Linked DNA regions of Gluconacetobacter diazotrophicus PA1 5. The protein of the gene in region 1 interacts with the protein of each later gene in a pairwise test. Links are inferred from orthologs where the notes say so. Each region holds a gene or a part of one and is shown on either strand. Other genes may lie near its edges. The genes, in order: rho and nusG.

Evidence for each region.
Region 2: the proteins of rho (region 1) and nusG interact in binary tests that used the Escherichia coli proteins (3 or more experiments, as listed by UniProt). The link is inferred for Gluconacetobacter diazotrophicus PA1 5 from one-to-one orthologs.

What each region holds. Positions count from the first base shown.
Region 1 is NC_010125.1:1,250,981-1,254,222, forward strand. The notes cover bases 229-3,154. They hold rho (transcription termination factor Rho), read left to right. Parts: upstream 229-1,000; coding sequence 1,001-2,308; downstream 2,309-3,154. Other genes in these bases: GDI_RS05960 (magnesium transporter CorA family protein), read left to right, coding at 229-781; trmB (tRNA (guanine(46)-N(7))-methyltransferase TrmB), read right to left, coding at 2,470-3,154. In the rest of the region: more of GDI_RS05960, read left to right, coding at 1-228; more of trmB, read right to left, coding at 3,155-3,195; metK (methionine adenosyltransferase), read right to left, coding at 3,215-3,242. UniProt on the Escherichia coli protein: Facilitates transcription termination by a mechanism that involves Rho binding to the nascent RNA, activation of Rho's RNA-dependent ATPase activity, and release of the mRNA from the DNA template.
Region 2 is NC_010125.1:697,771-700,855, reverse strand. What follows is about bases 67-2,835. They hold nusG (transcription termination/antitermination protein NusG), read left to right. Parts: upstream 67-1,070; coding sequence 1,071-1,601; downstream 1,602-2,835. Other genes in these bases: GDI_RS03255 (PqiB family protein), read right to left, coding at 2,358-2,835; GDI_RS03260 (PqiC family protein), read right to left, coding at 1,701-2,354; secE (preprotein translocase subunit SecE), read left to right, coding at 866-1,060; GDI_RS03285 (MFS transporter), read right to left, coding at 67-225. Also shown: more of GDI_RS03285, read right to left, coding at 1-66; more of GDI_RS03255, read right to left, coding at 2,836-3,085. UniProt on the Escherichia coli protein: Part of the processive rRNA transcription and antitermination complex (rrnTAC). The complex forms an RNA-chaperone ring around the RNA exit tunnel of RNA polymerase (RNAP).

The DNA.
Region 1 (3,242 bases):
AGACGACGCCGTCTATCTCTCCACCCCGCTGGTCCGGCGCATGCAGGACGATTTCTTCATCTCGCCGGTGGGCTTCGTGCTGAAGCGCAACCGGCTGCTGACGGTGCGGTTCACGGCATTTTCCGCGTTCGACGTGGTCGCGAAGCAGATCGCCGGCCGCACCGACGCCCTCAGCGGGGACGAAGTGTCGGTCCTGCTGATGGAGGCGGTGGTGGACCGCCTGGCCGATATCCTGGAACATCTGGGCCAGGCGCTGGATACCCTCTCGCGCGAGGTGTTCCAGTCCGACCAGCCGCGCCGCGCCGTGCAGGCCGACCGGACGCTGCGTTCGCTGCTGCAGCGGGTGGGGCGCTCGGGGGACCTGGCCTCGTCCGTGCGGGACAGCCTGCTGGGCATGGAGCGGATCGCGATCTTCGTCAGCGAGAACAAGAAGCACGACCTGTCGGAACGGCTGCGCGGGCGGCTGGCCACAGTGGCGCGCGATATCGGGTCGCTGAACGATTTCGTGTCCCAGACCTCGAACAAGGTGCAGTTCCTGCTGGACGCCACGCTGGGCTTCATCAGTATCGAGCAGAATAACGGCATGAAGATCCTGACCGTCGTCAGCTTCATCGGCGTGGCGCCGACCCTGGTCGCGGGGATCTACGGCATGAATTTCCACGATATTCCCGAACTGAACTGGCGGTACGGCTACTGGTATTCGCTGGCGCTGATGGCCGCGACGATCGTGCTGCCGCTGCTGTGGTTCTGGCACCGGGGCTGGCTGAACAGGGGACGATGACGGGACGGCCTTGACCTTTTCCGGCGGCATCCCTATCGTAACGCGCACCGCTGACGGGCCTCGTCCGTCACGCGCCCCCTCCGTGCTGGAACGATGTTGGCCGGTTTCCGGTTTGCCCGGTCTGAATGGCACCCGGTCTTTCGGCAAGCGCCTCATGCGCCAAGTGCCTGGTCAACCTGTTCCCTCCCCCATGTGACCTGCCCATTCAAGGCATCGTGAATGCATCTCGCCGAACTCAAGGCCAAAACCCCCGCGGACCTTCTGGCGTACGCCGAAAGCCTGCAGATCGAGAACGCGTCGTCCCTGCGCAAGCAGGACATGATGTTCGCCATCCTCAAGACCCTCGCCGACAATGATCAGGCGATCCATGGCGAGGGAACGCTGGAAATCCTGCCCGACGGGTTCGGCTTCCTGCGCTCGCCCGAGGCCAATTACCTGCCCGGGCCGGACGATATCTATATCTCGCCCAGCCAGGTGCGGCGCTTCGGCCTGCGCACCGGCGACACGGTCGAGGGCCAGATCCGCGCCCCGCGCGACGGCGAGCGCTATTTCGCGCTGCTGAAGGTCAACACGATCAATTTCGAGCCGCCCGAGGCCGTCCGTCACCGGATCAATTTCGACAACCTGACGCCCCTCTACCCCGAGCGCCGGCTGAAGATGGAAGTCGAGGCCAACGCCGTGGGCGGCGAGCCCGAGAAGGTCGAGAAGGGCAAGGGCGCCAAGTCCCAGCCCAAGGATTTCACCCCCCGCGTGATCGACCTGGTCTCGCCGATCGGCATGGGGCAGCGCGCGCTGATCGTCGCCCCGCCGCGCACCGGCAAGACCGTGATGCTGCAGAGCATCGCCTCGTCGATTTCCGCCAACCACCCCGAAGTCTTCCTGATCGTCCTGCTGATCGACGAGCGCCCGGAAGAAGTCACCGACATGGCCCGCTCCGTCCGGGGCGAGGTCGTGTCCTCGACCTTCGACGAGCCGGCGACCCGCCACGTCCAGGTGACGGAAATGGTGCTGGAGAAGGCCAAGCGGCTGGTCGAGCATAAGCGCGACGTCGTCATCCTGCTGGATTCCATCACCCGCCTGGCCCGCGCCTACAACACCGTGGTGCCGTCATCGGGCAAGGTGCTGACCGGCGGCGTGGATGCCAATGCCCTGCAACGCCCCAAGCGCTTCTTCGGCGCCGCGCGCAATATCGAGGAAGGCGGATCGCTGACCATCATCGCCACCGCGCTGATCGATACCGGCAGCCGCATGGACGAGGTGATTTTCGAGGAATTCAAGGGCACCGGCAACTCGGAACTCATCCTCGACCGCAAGCTGGCCGACAAGCGCACCTTCCCGGCGATCGACATCACCAAGAGCGGCACCCGCAAGGAAGAATTGCTGGTCGAACGCTCCGAACTGTCGAAGATGTGGGTCCTGCGCCGCATCCTGGCGCCGATGGGCACGATGGACGCGATGGACTTTCTGCTGGACAAGCTGAAATACAGCAAGACCAACCGGGATTTCTTCGACGCGATGAATACCTGACAGAAGGGAGCGTGATCGGGCGGAAACGCCTGGTCACGTTCTTTTTTGAAAAAAAGAACCAAAAAACTTCTGATCTATTCAGAAATTTTGTGCCGAGTACATACGGCGGACCAAACGAATAAAAGTCTTTTTGCTTCTTTTTCTTCAGAAAAAGAAGACTCTTACTTCCTTACAAACGTCCAATACAAAGGCTGCCGCCCCGCAAGCAGCGCCTTGGCCTCATAGCGCGTCGGCGGCCACCCTTCGGGCCGGACGGTGGCGGGCGGTGCGGTGGCGAACAGATCCTGCGCGCCCATCACCTCGCTCACCCAGGTCTGATAGGTCGGGTCGTCGCTGGCAACACGCCAGATGGCGCCGGGCTTCAACACGCGGGCGACCAGCGCGATCGTCGCGGGATGGACGAAGCGGCGCTTGGCATGCCGGGCCTTGGGCCACGGGTCGGGAAACATCAGGAACATCCGGTCGATCGACCGTTCGGGCAGGGCGCGCAGCAGGATGCGCGCATCCTCGTCCCATATCCGCAGCAGGTCGGGCACCGGGGCGGTACCCTCCTGCCCGTCGGGCACCAGGCGCGACAGCAGCGAGCACAGCCCGTTTTCGAAGACTTCGCTGGCGATATAACCCACGTCGGGATGGGCCGCGTGCTGGGCCAGCGAATGCTCGCCACCGCCGAACCCGACCTCCAGCCAGATTTCGGACGGCACGCGGCCGAAACCGCGTGCCGGGTCATCCAGAACCGACGGGTCCAGCCGCAGTCGCGGCAGCGTCAGGTCCAGCAGGCGCTGCTGGCGCGGGCGCAGCGGATGGCCGCGCTGACGGCCATACAGCCGGTCAGGCGAAGCCTTGACCCCCGATACCGTACCGTCAGGTGCCTGCGGGACCGTCATACGACCTTGGCTGCCGCGATCAGCGGTTGAACGCGCCGCGCAGCGCG
Region 2 (3,085 bases), 550 kb from region 1 along the record:
CGACCCCGCCAGGACCAGCAGGGTGGCCACGACCAGCGTGTAGGCGTCCACCACCCATTGCAGGTTCGAAAACCGCCCGCCCAGCGCCGCGCGAATCGACGGCAGCGCGACATTGACGATGGTCACGTCCATCATCACCAGCAGCAGGCTGAGGCAACAGGTGGCCAGCACCAGGCCCGGACGAAGATCGGAACGCAGAGCGGGATGGGGGGACAGGTCGGTCATGCCCCGCGACAATAGGAATCCCGCCGTCGGCCGCCCAGTCACGAACAGTCCAGTCACGAGCAGCCCGGTCACGCGGATGCGATCACGCCGGTCCGGAGCCGGATCGAATCGATTTTCTGGAAAAAAGCAGCGGGGAGATGGAGCGGGCGAAGGGAATCGAACCCTCCTCAGAAGCTTGGAAGGCTACTGCATTACCACTATGCTACGCCCGCCCATGGCGACGTTCATAACGCCGAACCCGGCCGCGCGGCAAGTCCCGCCTGCCGGTGTCGTCATGCCGGTTCGCGGGTTCCGGCCCGTCGCGGCAGGGAATTGCATCGGCCCCCCTTGACTTTGCCGCCCGGTCATACTTTTTTCCGCTGCCTGCGCCGGGTTCGCACGGGTGGCCAAGAAACCAGCTTTCCGCTATTTCTTGGTCGGCGCCGAAGGCGGCATGCAGGGGTGTAGCTCAATTGGCTAGAGCGCCGGTCTCCAAAACCGGAGGTTGCGGGTTCGAGACCCTCCACCCCTGCCAGACCGCCCCGGTCGGATCTGTTCCGTCCGGGCAAAGGTGGCGCCCCGACATGCAGTTGAGGTGATTTTCGGCCCCGTCCGCCCTTTCCGGATGGACGGTGGCGTGGTGTTACAAGAAGGGTGTTTCGTGTCGGTCAGTCCCGCGAAATTTGTGCAAGACGTCCGCGCCGAAGCGGGCAAGGTCACATGGCCCACGCGTCGCGCCACGCTGGTGACGACGGGCGCGGTTCTGGCCATGGCCGCCATGACGTCGGTGTTTTTCTTTGTCGTCGACCAGATCATCGGCCTGGGCGTACGGGAACTCTTTGGGCTTGGAGGCTGAGGGCCGGACCATGGCAAAACGTTGGTACGTCGTTCACGTCTATTCAGGCTTCGAAAAGAAGATCGCCCAGCACATCAAGGAGCAGGCCGCGCAGAAGGGCCTGTCCGACCATTTTGGTGACGTGCTGGTTCCTTCCGAGGAAGTGGTCGAGGTCCGGCGCGGCCAGAAGGTCAGCGCCGAGCGGAAGTTCTTCCCCGGCTACGTCCTGGTCAACATGGAGCTGACCGACGAGGCCTGGCATCTGGTCAAGGATACGCCGAAGGTGACCGGCTTCCTGGGCAGCAAGACCCGTCCCTCGCCGATTTCCGGCGCCGAGGCCGACCGGATCATGAAGCAGGCGCAGGAAGGCGTGGAACGCCCCCGCCCCTCCATCACCTTCGAGATCGGCGAGCAGGTCCGCGTGTCCGATGGGCCGTTCACCTCGTTCAACGGCACGATCGAGGAAGTGGACGAGGACAAGGCGCGCCTCAAGGTCAGCGTCTCGATCTTCGGTCGCTCGACGCCGGTGGACCTGGAATACAGCCAGGTCGAGAAGCTCTGATCCACCGCGAATCGGGATTGGAAACGAAGCAGGGCGCCGCAAGGCGCCCTTTTTCGTGGTGAACGTTCAAAGGGGGCCGGGCAGTGCCCGGCCATGTCGTCAGGCCGGCGGGGGCACGGGCCCCAGCACGCGCAACTGCGCCGCCGCCTGGTCGGCCACCTGACCCAGCAGGGTACTGAGCGCCGCCACCAGGCTGCCCGTATCCGATCCCTGTGGCGACAGGGCGAGCGCCAGCACGCTGGATGCCGCCCCACCCTCTCCCGCACCGCCTGTACCGACCCGATGGACCGCCAGGCTGCCGCCCAGCACCGCCTGACCGGCGGCGTCACGGGCAAAGCGCGTCACCGTCAGTTCGACGGCGGCCTGCGCCGGCGCCGCCACGGCATCGTTCTGGGCGAAGACCGTGCTGCCGGGCAGGCGCTGCTGCAGATCGGCGGTCAGGACATGGGCGATCATGCCAGGCAGCGATTCGCTCCACGCCGCGCCGTCGGCCAGGCGCACGCGGTAATCGCCATCGCTCCGCACGATCCGGTCACGATCCAGCGATACGGCCACGTTGGGGGTCCGGACCTCGATCACCATCGGGGCGCCGCCCTGCGCCGCGCCGGGCCATGGGGCGAGCGCATAGAACGCGGGGTCCGACGAACAGGCGCCCAGCGGCCCGGCGGCCGCCACCGTCAACAGGCCCAGCCCGCCCCGGAGGAGTCCCCGGCGCGAGGCAGCAGGCTTGGGTGCGTGTCCTGGCAGGCTCATCAACTAGCGTCCCGTAATCAGCGCCGAAGGATGGCGATTGAGGAAATCGGTCAGGAAGCGCAGCGACCGCGCCGCCTCGTTCAACTGCACCACCATCTGCTGCAGGTCCCGATGGAAGTCCGTGTCGCCGCCATAGCTGGCCATCAGCACGTTCGCGTTCTTCAGCGTGCCGTCCAACTGCTTGCTCATCTGCGGCAGGCGCTGGAACAGCGGATGCATTCCGCTGCGCGCATCGCCGGCCAGGCCCTGGATGCTGTGCAGCGAATCGCGCAGCGCCACGATCGCCTGGCGCACCTCGGGGCTGTTGATCCGTGCGTCGGAATGCGCCAGCAGGTTGTTCAGGTTCACGCCGACCTGGGTCAGCGGCATCGCGGCGATCTTGTCCGCGACAGTGGACAGCGAATCCATGATGCCGCTGATCCCGCCCGCCTTGTTGGGGATGATCAGGGTCGTGCCCTCGGCCTGCACCATGGCCGGGGTCGCGTTCTTGACGAAATTCAGGCCGATCACCGATTCGCCGGTCAGCAGGCTGGCCGTATCGACCGAGGCCCGCAGCCCGTTATCGACCAGCGCCTGCACGGTGGCGGCCATCGTGTCGTGATGGATCTGGTCGGTCGGCAGAATCCGTTCGGGCTGGATTTCCATGCCCACCCGCACCCGGGCCGTCCCGGCCTTCTGGTCCAGGTCCAGCTTCACGCTGGTCACGGTGCCGACCTGGATGCCGAACATCG